Regions from separate parts of the Protofrankia sp. Cj5 genome, predicted to be linked through region 2. Evidence: riboswitches for the same ligand, from Rfam matches in the RefSeq annotation. Region 2 holds a riboswitch; each other region holds the start of a gene.
The links. A riboswitch is a leader RNA that binds a small molecule or an ion and turns the genes downstream of it on or off. The one in region 2 is predicted to bind cyclic di-AMP.

Region 1 (5,504 bases), on a different contig from region 2:
AATGCGGCTGGCGTTGCTGGGCTTGGATGCCGCCCGGTTCCGTGCGCGAGCCGAGGCGTTCGGCCGGGAGCTCCCGGCCGAACGGGACGTGGCGATACCCGAGGGCATCGCCACACTGCGCCGCCACCTCGACGCGGGCGATCGGGTAGTGATCGTGACAGCATGTGAACGAGAACTTGCCCGTACGCTCCTCGACACGCTGGGCCTGGGCGAGGTGGAACTGATTTCCTCGCAGCTGGTCTGGGGCCGATTCGGTGTTACTCGGGGCAGCCTGCACAACCATGGAGCGCGTAAACCGCGTCAGCTCGCCGCCCACGGGATCGAGCCGCCGTGGGAGCACGCCTACAGCGACTCGCTGGCGGACCTGCCCATGCTGGCCGCCGCCAACCATGCGGTGCTGGTCAATCCTGACGGGAGGCTCGCGCTACGCGCACAGCAGGCGCTGGGCGGGCGCCTGCGGATCGTCCACTGGTGAGGCCCATCCGCTCACGATAGCGTGAGAACGCCAGCCCGCTGGCAGGCTCCGGCGGCAGGGCGTCCGATGCGGCTGCCAACACGGCCGGGCGATCCGCGACCCGGTCCACGAGCAGCCTGAAAGCTCCTGCCCGCCCCGTCCAGCGTGTGTCGCCGACCGGCTGCCCGACCGGTGCGCGTGCGTAGTGCCATCTTCCACATCCTTTGGCGGATTGTGGACTCTCACTATGCAGGGGAAGTCACGGAGGGTTACTGTCACGCTCCGTGATTGATAAGTTGCGCGCCATGCGGCGCACAGGTATCGGCGGCCGGACCGCCAGCCGGGTACGCGTAAGGAGGCAGTCGTCGTCACGGTCCGCGGAGACGACCGTTCGTGCCAGGCAGCGGATGTGCGTCAGAGCGGTGGTCGGGAGCGCGCTTGTGCTTGCCCTCGGGCCCGCCGCGATCGGGCCCGCGACCGCGGCCGGCGGCACGGGCGCGACGGGAGAACGATCATCCTACTGGAACGACGCCGCCGGCCAGGAGTTCCACCCGACCGGTCGAGTGCGCACCTATTACATCGGTGCTGACGAGGTGGTCTGGAACTACGCCCCCGAGGGACGCGATGCTATCACCGGCCAGGCATTCGACCCGATAGCAAGGACATACGTCCAGTCCGGGCCCGGCCGGATCGGGACGAGTTACCTCAAGTGTCTCTACCGTGGTTACACCGACGCCAGCTTCAGCGGTCTGGCGCCGCGCCTCCCGCAGGATGCGTATCTGGGCTTTTTGGGCCCGGTGATCCGCGCCGAGGTCGGCGACACCATCAAAGTCGTGTTCCGCAACGCCTGCCGGATTTCTGACAGCGTGCACCCGCACGGCGTCTTCTACACCAAGGCGAACGAGGGCACGCCGTACGCGGACAACACCTCCGGGGTGGACAAGCTCGACGACGCCGTACCCACCGGAGGCACGCACACGTACACCTGGCTGGTGCCCGATCGAGCGGGTCCGGGCCCGCACGACGGCAGCTCGGTCATGTGGATGTACCACTCCCATACCAACGAGGTCACCGACACCTATGCCGGGCTCACCGGCCCGATGGTTGTCACCGGAAAAGGGAAGGCGCGGCCAGACGGTAGCCCCGTCGACGTCGACCGCGAGATCTTCGCGCTGTTCTCGATCGTCAACGAGAATTGGAGCCCGTATCTTCAGGAGAATCTCCGCCGTTTTGCCAAGCCGCCGTACCCGGCGCTGAACGATGCTGATTTCGAGCGTTCCAACATGCGGCATGCCATCAACGGCTACGTCTTTGGCAACGAGCCGATGATCACTATGAAAAAGGGTGCGCACGTCCGGTGGTACCTGATGAGCATGGGCGGCGAGGCGGATATGCACACGCCGCACTGGCACGGTAACGACGCGATCGTGGGCGGCATGCGTATGGACACCGTTCCGCTGCTCCCCGGCACCATGGCCGTGGCCGACATGGTGCCTGACGACGTCGGCATCTGGCTTTTCCACTGCCACGTGAACGAGCACATCACCGCCGGCATGCTGACCCGCTATCAGGTTGTGTCCGACACCGACACCAACAACGGTACTGCCGCCACCGCTATATCCGCGCCAGGGCCGTCGGCCACAACGATGCCGGTGCCCAAGGGCGCTGTCTCCGCGGGCGAAGGCGGGATAGCTGTTCCCCCGTCGTCTGTCCCCACCGCGTCCGCGATCATCGCGTTCGTGGTGGCGATCGGCGCCCGCAGGATCGTGCGCCGTCGCCGCCGTCGTGCCATGGGCTGAAACCGCGCCGTTCATCGCGGTCCAGGCCGGTAGCTCCTGCCGCACAACAGGCCTGGACCGCGATATGGCGAGAACCGCCAGCCGCCCAGAAAGCGGCTCCCGCGCACGGAGAGCCCAGGATCATCAGCGTTCGGACAGCCATATTGCCCACACCATACACGGCACTGTTGATGCGCAGGATCCCCGCGGCATCGTACGGCGGACGAACAACCGTCGGCGAACAACCACGCAGCCGACCCGCCTGCCCACCTACCGCGCGGGGCAGTTTTTTTGGCTGGGTGGCGGCCCCGGCACAATTGCGCCAGCCGGCCAGGGCCAACTATGGATAAGCGCGGGTGCGCGCACGTTACCGGCAGCCGTGATGGTTAGCAACATCGGCTGTGGACTGTGTGCCTCTTCACGGAGCCTTGCCTGCTGGGCGGTCATGGCACGTATGGTCCTCGCCGTGCCTTCGAGGGGAAGGCGCGCATCGGATGGCACGCCGAGTCCTGCCCCCGTCCGATGACAACCAATACGGTGGCAGGAACGGGGGAACCATTTCCGGACGCCGAAGCCAGGCGTTCTCGGGGTGAAGCCGCATAGCGCGGCCGGGCAGTCCCAGCCCGAATCCGACAGCTCACCTCGCAGGCGTGGGGAAGGACATCAACACAATATGTCCCATGTACGTTCTGGCGCTCGTGGAATCAGTCGAATCAAGGCGCGTGCTCGGGTACTGATCGCTGTACCGGCACTCGTCGCCGCCATCGGCGGCGGCAGCGTCGCGCTGTCCCAGCCAGCGAGTGCGGCACCGTCCAACGACGGTGTGCTGGCCGCCATTGCACAGTGTGAATCCGGCGGCAACCCGAAGGTTGTCAACTCGATCGGTGCCGGCGGACTGTTCCAGTTCCTGCCTAGCACGTGGCACGCTGTCGGTGGCTCTGGCCTGCCGCAGAACGCCAGTGTGTCCGAACAGTGGATGCGTGCGCGGATACTGTACGCGCAGCAGGGCACGAGCCCCTGGTACGCGTCGAAGCACTGCTGGGCCGGAAAGGCCTAGCGACCGGAAAGGCCTAGCGACCGGAGAGGACGCGGCGAGAGTCCCTCGCGCCGTCCACGGCGTCTGTCAGATCCGCCAGCGCCAGCGCTGTGTATATCAGGTATAGCCTCAGGTATCTCGACAGAGCGGCCGGCCCGGGTTCACCGGGAGGCTCTCGCGAAGCCTTGGGAGAGACCGGCCACGGCCGGTCTCTCCCAAGCGGCCGCCTGCTTCCGGCTCTCGGACCGGGCCGGGCGTACCCGCACAATCGATCTTCCGGCTGGGGGGCCGGGCGCGCCGCGGCGGTCTGTGGTAAACCCGGAAAAACGGCCCCGTCGGTGTGTCGTCGTTTCTTGTCCGGGCCCGTTTTTCGTTCGCGCCGGCTCCCCGCGGGGCTACTCGACTTCAGGCGGGCGGCGTAATACCGTACCGTGCGCGAGCGGTGCCTCATCAGGGGTTTTTTCGATCCGCGCGCTGGGCTCTCGAGAAACCTGGTGCATGAGCGATGACAGCGAAGAACGACGTCCGTCGAGCCTTGGTGACCGGCGCTGGAAGCGGAATGGGACAGCTCCTCGCCCTCCGGCTGGTGCGGCAGGGCACAGACGTTATCGCGGTTGATCGGGACGAAGCCGGTCTCAAGGTCCTCCACGACGCTGGGCCCGGAAAGGTGACGACGCACACCATCGATGTCACCGATGCGGACGCCATGGCCGACGTCGTGACCTCGCAGCACCACACCCTGCTCGTGACGGCCGCCGGGATCGGGTACACAGGCAAGATCGCTGAGACCCCGGCCGCGGTGCACGCGAAGATCATGGCGGTGAACTACCAGGGCACAGTCAACGCGGTGACGGCCGCGCTACCCGGCTATCTCGCGCGGGGATCGGGCCGGCTCGTCCTTTTCTCGTCGATTCTCGGCTGGTTGCCGGTGCCGCAACACGGTCCCTATGGTGCGACAAAGTCGGCGTTGGTCATTTACGCTCAGACGCTACGGCATGAACTTCGCGGGACTGGTGTGCGGGTGAGCTGTGTCTGTCCACCGGCGGTGGCAACCCCGATGCTCGACGACATGCCCGCGGCCCGAGCAGTCTCGCAGCGCACTATGATGACACCGGCCGCTGCCGTCGACGCGATCGAACGCGGCCTCGACAAAGGGCGTTTCTGGATCTTCCCAGGTATCGCGCGGCCGGTGGCCATCGGCCAGCGGCTGTTCCCCGAGGTACTGCGGGTGGCCATTGGCAGCCTGCTGAACAGATAGCCGTCCCGGCCGCTCAGAGCGCCCGGGACCAGGGCACGTGTCGAAAACACGCCGTAGGGGACGCGACATTGCCGAGGTTATCGCGGGGCGGGGGCAGGCGTCCCGCGTCATCGCTGCCCATCCATGCTCTCCATCCATTGCCGCGCGATGCGCGGATACCCGACGGCTCGTCGGTCGCCACCCACCACCTCCGGCGCGTCCTCCTTCGGCTCGCGAGGCAGGCGCTCCAGCCCCGCTCCGTGGTCCGCGCCCCTATTGCCGGTCGCTCCTCCTGGTCGCTCCTCCTGAAGGAAGAACAAGATCTTCTCCTGTGGCACCTATGTGACACCTATCCTGACCTGCGGTGCTGCTGTTTTCGCAGGTCAGTAACCGGTTGCTCGTCAGCGGCGGCGTTATTGTGGGACGGCTGTTCCCTGATGCGCGTCCAACGCCAGGACCCGAGGCGGGAGCCCAGCGCGCGAGTTCCGCTCACGCGGATCTGGGCAGCGGCCCGTAGGCGGCCCCTATCGAAATCCTGTCACCAGGTAGACATAGTGCACCCTTTTTGGTGTCATGTGCTAAAAGTCGGTATTGATAGTGCGGCAGCTGGCTGAGGCGGGACCCCTTGGGAGGAACTACTGTGAGCGGAGCGGCGAACCGGGAACTCGGGAAATTCTTGAGGAATCGTCGAGAAAGTCGGAGCCCCAATCAAATGGGCATCGCGCCGCGGGGACGCCGGAGAACCCCAGGATTGCGCCGAGAAGAGGTGGCGGAGCGTGCTGGCGTGAGCACAACATGGTACACCTGGTTGGAGCAGGGCCGTCCGGTGCGTGCATCTCGGCAAGTCCTTGATTCCATCGCACGGGCGCTCGACCTGTCCGCGGCTGAAACGATGCATCTGTTCAAGCTTGCCGGTGAGAAGCCGCTCTCCGGCTCGCCAGCCCCGTTGAAGATTTCCCCTGCCTACGACCGGCTGCTGCGCCGGCTCGAACCGAACCC
Region 2 (5,504 bases):
CCCCCCAACGGAGGATGAACGACCCCAGGGCAAGTGTCAGGAGCAGGCCTACGACGCTGACGGCCGCCCCGGCCGCAGGCAACAACGCCCATAATCGGGCCGGGCCTCGCCCGGCAACGCCCGTTTCACCCACTGTGCGGCAATAATGGCCTCTTCGCAGCAACTAAGCCCCCCCTGAATGTCTGCTGCTGTTTGTGACAGTACAGGCCATCATGGTGATCAGAGAAGAGCATAGGCCCCAAGCCGGCAGGCACCCCCAGCGGCGGCCCGCTGGGGTGCTCTGTGTATCCGGTCCGCACACACCGACGCTATGATCGCGGTCTGGGCGCGGTATCCGCCGCCGTCCGCGCCCGTGATGTCGCGCTGGTCCACACGTGCCACCCGAGCGGCACCGGGAGGCTATGCGCGCCCGGCAACAGGGCGCTTGTGCCCTGGCCGGGATCAGCCGTGGACTGTTCTCACTCAGAATCCGCCTGTTGCTCCGGCCCGCCGAACGCCTGCCGGGACCCGCCGAGGGGCTCGGCCTGCTCGTCGCCGGTGGCTTCGGCGCCCGGCTGCTCGGCTTCGGCGCCCGCTGGCCCGGCCTCGCCGCCGGCCTGTGCCGCCTGGCCGGTGCCCGCCGTGACACCGACCAGTTCGCGTAGGCGTGCCTCGATGTACGGCTCGGTATAGTGCGATCTGTCCGCGATCCGCCGAACGAGGTCGTTGACACTGGAGACGGCTTCGAGGTCCGCGGTGCTCACCTGGACGAACTGGTCAAGTATCTGATACCGGATCTCCCGCCAGTTCTGCCGTAGATACTGCTCAACCTGCTGCGCCTGCTGCTGCTCCATTCGATCGCCTCCACCACGAGTCGTCGTTTTTCAGCCATGAGAGGCTCCGGCAGCAGAGCGTTCGATCAGGCAGCGGCGTCCGGGTGGATGGATCGCGAGGCCGCGGAAGGATGCGCCCTGGCATTGGGCGTGGACCGACGACAACGACGCGAGGCGCCGCCCGGGCGGCGCGAGCCGGACAGTCCTGTTGCCGGAGCCTCTCAATCTACGACACCCGAACCAGGAGTCAACCGGAAATCACGAGCGCCCGGCAACAGGGGCACAGATATCCATATCCTCCGTTGCGGATTTTCTGCGGAAAACCGCGCTTTGCCGCGAACTGTATATGCCCAGCGTGATACCCATGCGCAGGGATAACGCCGGAGGCGGCGACCGGGGTGCCGGGGTGCCCGTGCGTCGCCGCCTCCCCTCTTGTCGACCGCTCAACGAGCGCTCAACGACCACTAAGCGGCGGAATGGAACAGCGCGGCGCGGGTCCGCGGACCGACAACGCCGTCGGCCACCAGCCCGTGCCGGCGCTGATAGGCCTTTACTGTTCCAGTGGTGCGCGGCCCGAAATTCCCGTCCACCGCGACCGGGTAGCCGTACCCGGCCAACCGCCGCTGAATCTGACGAACACCAGGACGCAGGCGGGAACTGTAACGAACCACCTGCGTGCGGGGAGCCGGCGCGTCCGGTCGTGCCATTGCCACACCGGGCGCGCCGGCCTGGGCAGAAGTGTTGACAGGGCCGCTGGGAACGGCCAGGTAAGCGCTTGCTCCGCTGTCACCGCCCGCGCCGACAGCGGCGGCAGCCGCCGCGCCCCGCCCGAGGTACCGGCGGTAGGAGCCGTTGGTGTACGTACTCCATGCTCCGATGCCCTGCACGTCGCATACCCGCCTGGCGGCCTGTGCGTTGACGGCTGGATCGAACAGATCCGCCCCGCCGACCCAGCTCGCATGCGCCCGCATATTGATCTGCCATAGTCCGCGGGAATCCTCGCCGCTGGAATTGTGCGCGTCCGGGTTGCCGCCGGACTCGGCCAGTGCGACCGCGACCCAGGTTCCCAGCGGTATCCCGGCGCAGCCAGCCAGCCCCGCGTTCCTGCCAGCACCGGCGATGGCAGCGTCAGAAACAATTCCTGGAGCGACAGCGCTCGTGCTGGGCGGAGCCACGGGGCTCGCGCTCGCCGGACTCGCGGTCAGCATCATGCCCGCCGTCGCGCCGATGACACCGGCGGCGGCAGCCACCGCGCCGCGGTTGCGTTCGGGCTGCTTCCGGTGGCTTTTTCCTCGCATTTTCCGGTGACTTCTTCGGTGTGTTCCGCTGGATAGTGTTCCACTGGACATGAGCAGCCAGTTCACCTCAGTATCGTTGATCGGATCAGTAACGTTGATCGGCGCGTACCCGCCTGGCGGTCCGGCCCGGTCATCACCCCAGCCGGCCGACCAGATAACTCGCGGAATAAATCTTCTGCAGTCGAACGACGGTGCCGCTGTGGGGCGCGGCCCACATCATTTCGTTCCCGGCGTAGATTCCCACATGATAGATGTTTCCGGGCTGACCGAAGAAAATGAGATCGCCGGGCTGCTTGGCATCCTGCGATATCTTCCGCGACGCCGCGTACTGGGCGTCGGTCACCCGCGGCACACTGCGGCCGAGCTGTTTGTAAATGTACTGGACAAGACCAGAGCAGTCGAAGGAGTTCGGGCCCTGCGCGCCCCACGCATACGGTTTACCCGCCTGCTTCGATGCCAGGTAGACAACCTTCTCGCCGAGGCTCCCGGCGGACAGCGACGCGCTGTCCTGCTGCGTTGACGCGCTGTTCTGGTCCTGCTGCCCCGCCAGCCCACGTGCCGGTTCCTCCGCCCCCGTGGCCCCCGTGGCGCCCGTGGCCGGACCGGGCTCCGCGGGGGCTGTCCCGGTGGCTCCCGCGGCGGTGGTGTCACCGGCCCAGGCCGGCACAGCGGCGGTGGCCTGGGGCGCATCGGTCGGGCTGTCGGCCCCGGTGTCGTTTGCCAGCGCTGGGGCTGACAAAGCGGTCAGGGCAACGGTACCGGTAGCCGCGGCGGCAACCACGGCGCGCGCGGAGCGACGGCCAAAACTGGGCTTGACCGGCTGCGCACGGTGACGACCGCGGCGGGAAATAATCGTGTCGGCCGGATCTGAGCACGCCTGATCTGCAGGCAACGATGATCCTTCCCGTACGCCTGCGAGGTTAGCTGTCGGGTTCGGGCCGGGAAGCCCGGTCGGCACGCACGGGATGTGCGGCCGGCTTCACCCCAAGGACGTCGTAGTGGCAACGACGCCCGGCGGGACCTGGGTCCCCCGCTTCTGCCCTGGCGATGGTGAGGAGGGGACACCGGGCCGAGGGCAGAACTCGGCGTCCGGCCCGGTGCTACTGAGAGCCCGGCCACGGTAGCGAACTACGCCCTGTGACCGCAAGGCCTAATTTTCCGCGAATTTCGCCGCAAGTTGGTTACCGTTCGTGTTAACCATCCGGCCAGGCAGCCCACGGACAACAACCGGAAACAGGTTGGCGCTACCAGCCGTCATGGTGCGTCTGGACGGCTGTCATGGTGCCGACGGACCACCCGGCGGGCGATCGCCCAGCGATGGGTCTCCGACGGTCCGTCATAGATGCGGAAGGGACGCACCTCGCGCAGGAAGCGCGACAACAGCACATCCCCGGAGATACCGAGAGAGCCGCAGATCTGCAGCGAGCGGTCGACGACCCGCCACACGGCCTCGGCGGTGAAGGTCTTCGCGATCGCGGTCGACTGGGCTCCGGAACGGCCCTGGTCGAGCTCCCAGCAGGCCTGCATGATCAGCCCACGGGACGCGGCGATGTCGATCTCGTTATCCGCGATCATCGCCTGAGCCATGCCCAGCTCCGCCAGCCGGGAACCGAACAGCCGCCGGTCCGCGGCCCTGGCCACGGCGATGTCCTGGGCCCGCCGGGCAATACCCAGCCAACGCATGCAGTGGGTCGTCCGGGCCGGGCCGAGGCGGACCTGGGCGTAGTCGAAGCCCTTGTCCACCTCGCCGAGCACAGCCTCGTGCGCTACCATGCAGCCGTCGAACAGCACCTCGCAATGGCCGCCGTACAGGCTTTCGTCCAGGGTCTCGATATGACGGACGATCTTCATGCCAGGGTTGCCCGCGTCGACGAGGAACATCGTCGCCCCGCCGCGCTGCCCCGGCTCGCCCGAGGTGCGGGCCATGCAGATCGCGTATCCGGCGCCGTCCGCGCCGCTGATGAACCACTTGCGGCCGTCGATCCGCCAACCGCCCGCGTCCTTCACCGCGCGTGTGGTCAGCGCGGTCGGATCCGACCCCGCTCCGGGCGCGGGCTCCGTCATCGCGAAGCAGGAACGCACCGCACCGGTTGCCAACGGCCGCAGGTAGCGCTCCTTCTGCCCGGCCGTCGCGATGACCTCGAGCAGGTGCATGTTGCCCTCGTCGGGAGCGGCGATGTTCAGCGCCAGCGGGCCGAACAGCGAGTAGCCCGCCTCCTCGAACACGGGCGCCCGGCCGCGCATGTCCAGGCCGTGCCCGCCGTACAGCGCCGGTACGTGCGGGGCGAAGATCCCCGCATCCTTGGCTGCCTGCTGGAGCCGTGCGCGCATCGCGTCGCCGCCGCGCGCGGCAACGCCCCCGAAGCGTTCCTCCTCGGGCATGACGACGGTCCGCACAAATTCGGCGGTACGCCGGGTGAGATCGTCGACCACCGGGCCGTGATCAAAATCAACGGGCACGTGCACCTCCGTCACGCCGGCTCGCGTCGCCCGCAAGGCGAGCTGTCGCGGATCCAGCTGACAATCATCGATTTTTTGCCAGCAAAGCAGGCTGGCCAGCTCGCGTACAAGGAACGGTCAACATTAAAGATCAAATCGCGGGCGTGAGTCGTCAACACTGTTGACTACAGGAGAAGGTCAAACACTCGTGACCAACAGCAATCAGCCATCTCCATCCGCATCGCCAGCACCGCACCGCTGTCGTGGGCTTCAGAGCGTGTGTGAGATCGTCATTCCGGCTCACTGATCGCAAGCCCGATCTCACACACGCTCTCAGGTCAGTCCAGGTGGTAGATACGGGCCGCGTTGTCGTGCAGAATTTTGTGGGACACATCGCCGGGCAGGTCCGCGAACGCCGCCGCGATGAACAGGTCCGGTCGGACCGCCGCGCTCGCCGGACCAGGCGACATGCTCGTCGGGTGCGGGAAGTCGGTCTCGTAGAGGAAGTTGTCGGGACCGAGGAGTTCGATCGCCTGCCGGGCGGTCTCCCGCTCGAACCAGAAGCAGCCGAAGATCTGGCGCTGGAAGTACTCGCTGGGCAGCAGGTCGTACTCGGGGTGTTCAAGTGGAACGCCGCAGTTGCGCCACTGCCAGTCCAGGGCGGCCAGGGCGTACGGGAGCCAGCCGATGCCGCTCTCGACCGAGACGAAGTTCAGCCGCGGGAAGCGGTGGCAGATCCCGGCGCAGATGACGGTCGCGATGGCCCGGGCGTTGCCCATGAAGAAGGAGACCCCGACCGAGGCGTAGTTCGCGTGCATCCCGTTACCGGGGACGTTCTTCTCGATCAGCGAGAGGTCACCTGAGGCGATGTGGAAGTTGACCGGGACGCCGAGGTCCTGGGCGGTCGCCCAGATCGGGTCCCAGTGGGGATCACCGAGCAGCGGCAGGCCGAAGA
Region 3 (5,504 bases), on a different contig from region 2:
AGCCGCTGCGCCACGTGTTCCTCACGGACTCCGGCTCCGTGTCCGTCGAGGTCGCCGCCAAGATGGCGATCCAGTACTGGCGGTCGACGGGGCGTCCGGAGAAGGTTCGGCTGATGACCTGGCGCGGGGGCTATCACGGCGACACATTCCATCCGATGTCCGTGTGCGACCCGGTCGGCGGCATGCATCAGCTCTGGAGGCGGGTGCTGCCGGCCCAGGTCTTCGCGGACCAGCCACCCGTCGGCTTCGATGTCCCGACCGACCCGAGGTATCTGGCGGACTTCGCGGACCTGCTGGCCCGCAACGCTGACCAGATCGCGGCGATCATCGTGGAACCCGTGGTCCAGGGTGCCGGTGGGATGACCTTCCACAGCCCCGGCTACGTCCGGGCACTGCGGGAGCTGGCGTGCGACCACAACGTGTTGCTGATCCTTGATGAGATCGCCACCGGCTTCGGGCGTACTGGGAGGCTGTTCGCGGTTGAACACGCCGGTGTCAGCCCCGACATCATGTGTGTGGGGAAGGCCCTGACCGGCGGCTATCTCTCGCTGGCCGCCACCTTGTGCTCCGAGGAGGTCGCCCGGGGGATTTCGCGGGGCGAGATGCCGGTGCTGGCTCACGGCCCGACCTTCATGGGGAACCCGCTCGCCTGTGCGGTAGCCAACGCGTCACTGGACCTGCTCACGGAGGGGGGGTGGGCGGCTTCGGTCGCCCGTATCGAGGCCCGGCTGGCGAGCGGGCTGTCGTCCGTGGCCGCGTTTCCCGGAGTCGCCGATGTGCGGGTCCTGGGCGCGATCGGGGTTGTCCAACTTGATCATCCGGTGGACGTGCCGGCCGCGACCAGGGCCGCGTCGCGCAACGGCGTCTGGCTGCGGCCGTTCCGGGATCTCCTTTACACCATGCCGCCGTTCATCTCGACCGATGCCGACATCAACGCGATCACGTGCGCGCTGCACGCCGCCGCACAGGTCGGTTAAGAGCGCCCGGCAATAGGGGCGTGGATCAAGGAGTGGGGCTGGGGTGCGTGCATCGCGAGGCGGCGGAGGGAGTCACCCTGGTGTTGGGTGGCGACCGACGACAACGACGGGATGCCCCACCCGGACGCCGCGAGCCGGACAGTCCGCTATAACCGGGTACAAGGCGACCGGTATCCACAAGCGGCTCAGTCGCTTGTGAAGCCCAGCGCGCCGGATGCCTCGGAATCGCTGTCGGCGAGGAACTCCCGGCAGCGGGCGGCCTCCTCGGTTTCACCGATGGCGGCGGCGGCACGGCTCAGCGCCGCGAGCGCGCGCAGGAAGCCCTGGTTGGGCTCATGGGACCACGGGATCGGCCCATGCCCGCGCCAACCGGCACGGCGCAGCTGGTCCAGACCGCGGTGGTAGCCGGTCCGCGCGTAGGCGTAGCCCGTGACAGCCGCGCCCGCGTCCAGGGAGCGCTCGGCCAACATCGCCCAGGCAAGGCTTGAGTCCGGGAAGCGGCCCGCGACAGCCTCCGGGGCATCGCCGGCGCTGAGGGCCCTGGCGGCGGCCGGATCGAGAGCGAGCCTTGTCGGAGGCGGACCGCCAAGGAGATCCGGCCGTTCGGGGGATGTCGTCATGAGGCCCATCCTGCCGGATCGCGCTCATGCCGCATCGCGTGGGGAGCTTTCACGCGGCGGACCTGGTGGGAGGGGGGTGGGCCATCAGGTCCGCCGCGGGATCGGGGGCCGAAGCCGACATCGTCTTCGGACAGCCGGGAAACCGTGGTTCAGAGCGCCCGGCAACAGGACTGTCCGGCTCGCGCCGCCCAACACCTCCGTCGCACTCCTCCGCAGCCCTCGCGATCCATCCATCCGGACGCCGCTGTCTGACCGGACACCCTACTGCCGGAGCTTTTTACGCGTGCCCGCGCTCACAGCGCCGACGGGCTGGTGACGGTGATGTCCCAGAGGTTCTTACCGACCACACCGGTCTGTCCGTCGTCGACCCGGGTCAGATAGCTGTACAGCGACGCGAGACCCTGGGATTCCCCGCCGAAGCGGCCGTCCACCTGCAGAATGAACTTCTTCTCACGCATCGTGCTCTGCCAGACGTAAGCGTCAGCGCGAACTTCACCGGCCAGCGCGGTGGAAAGGGTTGTGCCGGCGAAGTTTGACGATGCCAGTTGAGCCTTCGCGCGTTCCAAGGTCATCGGAGGCTGCGCTGGGGCAACCGCCTGCTGGACCACCTCGGTGCTGGGCACGGCTGCCGCTGTCTGCGGTGCTGGGCCGTTGTTGGTCAGGCCCATCTTGACTGAGCAGGACGGCCAGGGGGACCAGCCGCGAGCGTTGTAGAGCTTGTGGGCGGCATCGTCCTGCAGTGCCGGTGGCGCGTCGCTGGGAAGACCGGAATAACCAAGGCCATGCCAGGTCCCGGCGTCGAACTGGTAGGCGCCGTAGAAACCGTTACCGGTATTGATGTGATAGTTGTTACCGGACTCGCACTGGCGGAGTTTGGCGAAGTCGTCGGCGGTCGCGGCGCTCGCTGGGCTGGCCGCGACGGCGAGACCACTGCCCACGAGTGCTGTGACAGCACCGGTGGTGCGCAGGACCTTGACGGCGGTGGACGACTGTTGCGGGGCGCGGTGCCTGCCAACAGACGGCATGTGGGTCGGTCCTTCCCGTCGCCTACGAGGTGAGCTGTCGGGTTCGGGCTGGGAACATGCCCGGCCGGTGACGCCCATGCGCGTCGCCGGCTTCACCCCAAGGACACCGGCGTCTCCGGTATCCGGATGTGGTTCCCCCGATCCCGTCCTAGCGGCTTCGCGGTAGGTCCTGCCGCGGCGGACGGGGACGGGATTCGGCGTCCGTTCGCGCGGCCTCGCCGATCTGGCGAGTGGGGAGGACTCTAGCGAGCCTGGCTCTTTCGAAGCAAATCGGGGTGTCGGATGAACTACATGGATCTGGCCTACATCCCCCGAATGAACTATGTGGGCCAAACTGAGAACTGTACCTGGTGATTGGGAAAGCTCCGCTGGAGGGTTGCTTGTGTTGGGTTTTTGTAACGACGAGTAATCGGGCCGGTCGTTATAGTGTTTATCTGTTGTGTTTGTTGTCACCTTGGTGTGGCCGGCCCGACTCGTCGTGCGCGGGGTCTATATCAGTTTCGTAGCCGTCAGGCGGTAGCTGTTCGGTTCAGGCTCAGCTGAAGGTGGCCGTCCAGGTTTGCGGTCCGCAGATTCCGTCCACCGTCAGGCCCTTGTCAGCCTGGAGATGGCTCGCCGCACCAGCCGACTCCGGTCCGTACTGACCATCAATCTGGATGTTGTAACCAAGACCATTCATCTGCTGCTGCCACGACCGCACGTCCGGTCGCACCTGGTCGACCAGATCGGTCGTCAAAGGCGTGGCAGCGGCAGCGACAGCGACAGCGGTCGACGGGGTGGCCGCGTTCGCCGCGCGCCATGCCCAACGCGAGGAACCGCTTCTGCCGTATGAGCGTGCCTGCCACGAGCTGCTGTCCGACGAACCGGTGCTGTCTGGGCTGGCGCTGGCGCTGCTTGGACTCGACGAGCTGGCGCCTGACGAGCTGGTGCCCGACAAGCCGGTGCCGGTGCTGTTTGATGACGAGCTGGTGCCTGACGAGCTGGTGCCTGACGAGCTGGTGCCTGACGAGCCGGTGCCTGACGAGCCGGTGCCTGACGAGCCGGTGCCTGACGAGCCGGTGCCTGACGAGCCGGTGCCCGACGAGCCGGTGCCCGACGAGCCGCTGCCCGACGAGCTGGCGCCAGCCCCGAGTTGGCCGGCGCTCATGCCCCGGCCACAGACGGGCCACTGGCCGAAGCCGGATTGGGTGGCGAGCTTGAGCGCGGCCTCGTCCTGGGTGCTCGGGGATGCGCTGCTGGGCAGTCCGGTGTAGCCCAGGCTCTGCCAGGTGCTCAGCGAGAACTGGTATGCGCCGTAATAGCCGTTGCCGGTGTTGGCCGTGTAGTCACCGCCGGACTCGCACTGGCGAAGCCCCTCCCACGTGGTGGCGGCGCTGGCCGGCTGTGACATCGCGATGCCACCACTGATCGCCGCGAGCAGGGCCGGGGTCAGCACCATGGCTCGGGTACGGACCCGGGCCCGGCGAATTCCGCGATGTCGGCCGCGAGAACTTGTACGGGACATATTGGTAATGCCCTTCCCCACGCCTGCGAGGTGAGCTGTCGGGTTCGGGCTGGGACTGCCCGGCCGTTTTCACGGCTTCACCCCGAGGACGCCTGGTATCGACGCCCGGAAGTGGGTCCCCCGTTCCTGCCGCAAGTTTGGTTTTCGTCGGGCGCGGGCAGGATTCGGCGTGCCGCCCGACGTGTCCCCGCCGTATCGACGGGCACGGCGCAGACCATAACCAGCATCGCTGGTGGCTGAACAAGCCGTGAATGCGCTTCGTGACTATGCGCACATCGGGCTGGGTGCTCTTGCCGTATCTCGAGATCGGCTGCTAACGCACGCCGGCGCGCGCTCATCACTTTCCAGCGGCGGAAACCACGGGCAGCGGCGGGGTGGCCACCGTGCCGCAGCTGGCCCGAGTAATACCGCGTGCACCCGGACAGGTTGTTTGCGTAGCCCGCGGCGCCGCATCGAATTCGGGTTCCCAGCACTCATAGCGGGCGTTCACACGACATCGTCCGATGCATTCTGGGGGAACCTGTTTTGAATCTTCTGTCCGGGCGGTCGACAGCGTCGACAGCTGTGATTCAAAACAGGTTCTACGACGGGGAAGGACAGGGCGGCATGGACCGGTGTGGTTGGGTACGAGGATCCGGTGGTGGCCGAAGGAGGCGCGAAAAGCGATGCTCGCGCCTCCTTCGGCCGGTGAGCCGGCCGGCTCGGCCGGTGAGCCGGCCGGCTCAGCCGGTGAGCGAACGCCCGGCGGAGCGCAGGTCCTCGCAGGCCCGCACGACGCGGGCGGCCATGCCGGTCTCGGCCGCCTTGCCGTAGCTGCGGGGGTCGTACTGTTTCTTCACACCGACCTCGCCGTCAACTTTCAGCACTCCGTCATAATTCTTGAAAATATGGTCGACGATCGGCCGAGTGAACGCGTACTGAGTGTCGGTGTCCACATTCATCTTCACAACGCCGTAGTCCAGCGCTTCGCGGATTTCGGCCGGGTCGGAGCCGCTACCGCCGTGAAACACCAGGTCGAACGGCTTGGTATCGGCTGGCAGCCCGAGCTGTCGCGCGACATACTGCTGTCCGTCCCGAAGGATGCTTGGACGGAGTTTCACGTTGCCCGGCTTGTACACACCGTGTACGTTTCCGAAGGTTGCGGCGAGCATGTAGCGGCCCCGTTCGCCGGTGCCGAGAACCTCGGCGGTTCGCCACATATCCGCTGGTGTGGTGTAGAGCTTCTCGTCGATCGCGCCGACGACCCCATCCTCCTCACCGCCGACGACGCCGATCTCCACTTCCAGGACGATCTCAGCCTGGTGGCATTCGATCAGGAGAGCGTCGGCAATCTTGAGATTTTCCTCGAGTTCGACCGCCGAACCGTCCCACATGTGTG

Region 1: it holds a riboswitch for cyclic di-AMP, as region 2 does, so the genes downstream of both, MJ777_RS18865 (transglycosylase family protein) here and MJ777_RS23055 (C40 family peptidase) in region 2, are expected to answer to the same signal.
Region 3: it holds a riboswitch for cyclic di-AMP, as region 2 does, so the genes downstream of both, MJ777_RS02055 (transglycosylase family protein) here and MJ777_RS23055 (C40 family peptidase) in region 2, are expected to answer to the same signal.

What each region holds. Positions count from the first base shown of each region.
Region 1 is NZ_CAKJTO010000108.1:492-5,995, forward strand. Features, by position in the region: gene MJ777_RS18855 (haloacid dehalogenase-like hydrolase) at 1-475, shown strand, start outside; gene MJ777_RS18860 (multicopper oxidase domain-containing protein) at 760-2,253, shown strand; cyclic di-AMP (ydaO/yuaA leader) riboswitch at 2,723-2,898, shown strand; gene MJ777_RS18865 (transglycosylase family protein) at 2,906-3,289, shown strand; gene MJ777_RS18870 (SDR family oxidoreductase) at 3,774-4,526, shown strand; gene MJ777_RS18875 (hypothetical protein) at 4,634-4,825, opposite strand; gene MJ777_RS18880 (helix-turn-helix transcriptional regulator) at 5,146-5,504, shown strand, end outside.
Region 2 is NZ_CAKJTO010000029.1:30,390-35,893, forward strand. Features, by position in the region: gene MJ777_RS08835 (hypothetical protein) at 1-82, opposite strand, end outside; gene MJ777_RS08840 (hypothetical protein) at 459-833, opposite strand; gene MJ777_RS08845 (peptidoglycan-binding protein) at 1,277-2,110, opposite strand; gene MJ777_RS23055 (C40 family peptidase) at 2,244-3,002, opposite strand; cyclic di-AMP (ydaO/yuaA leader) riboswitch at 3,006-3,167, opposite strand; gene MJ777_RS08855 (acyl-CoA dehydrogenase family protein) at 3,365-4,570, opposite strand; gene MJ777_RS08860 (amidohydrolase family protein) at 4,888-5,504, opposite strand, start outside.
Region 3 is NZ_CAKJTO010000004.1:5,483-10,986, reverse strand. Features, by position in the region: gene MJ777_RS02065 (adenosylmethionine--8-amino-7-oxononanoate transaminase) at 1-977, shown strand, start outside; gene MJ777_RS02060 (DUF3151 domain-containing protein) at 1,163-1,597, opposite strand; gene MJ777_RS02055 (transglycosylase family protein) at 1,891-2,622, opposite strand; cyclic di-AMP (ydaO/yuaA leader) riboswitch at 2,628-2,794, opposite strand; gene MJ777_RS02050 (peptidoglycan-binding protein) at 3,158-3,358, opposite strand; gene MJ777_RS02045 (hypothetical protein) at 3,363-3,875, shown strand; partial or broken gene MJ777_RS02040 (transglycosylase family protein) at 3,839-4,012, opposite strand; cyclic di-AMP (ydaO/yuaA leader) riboswitch at 4,132-4,306, opposite strand; gene fbaA (class II fructose-bisphosphate aldolase) at 4,849-5,504, opposite strand, start outside.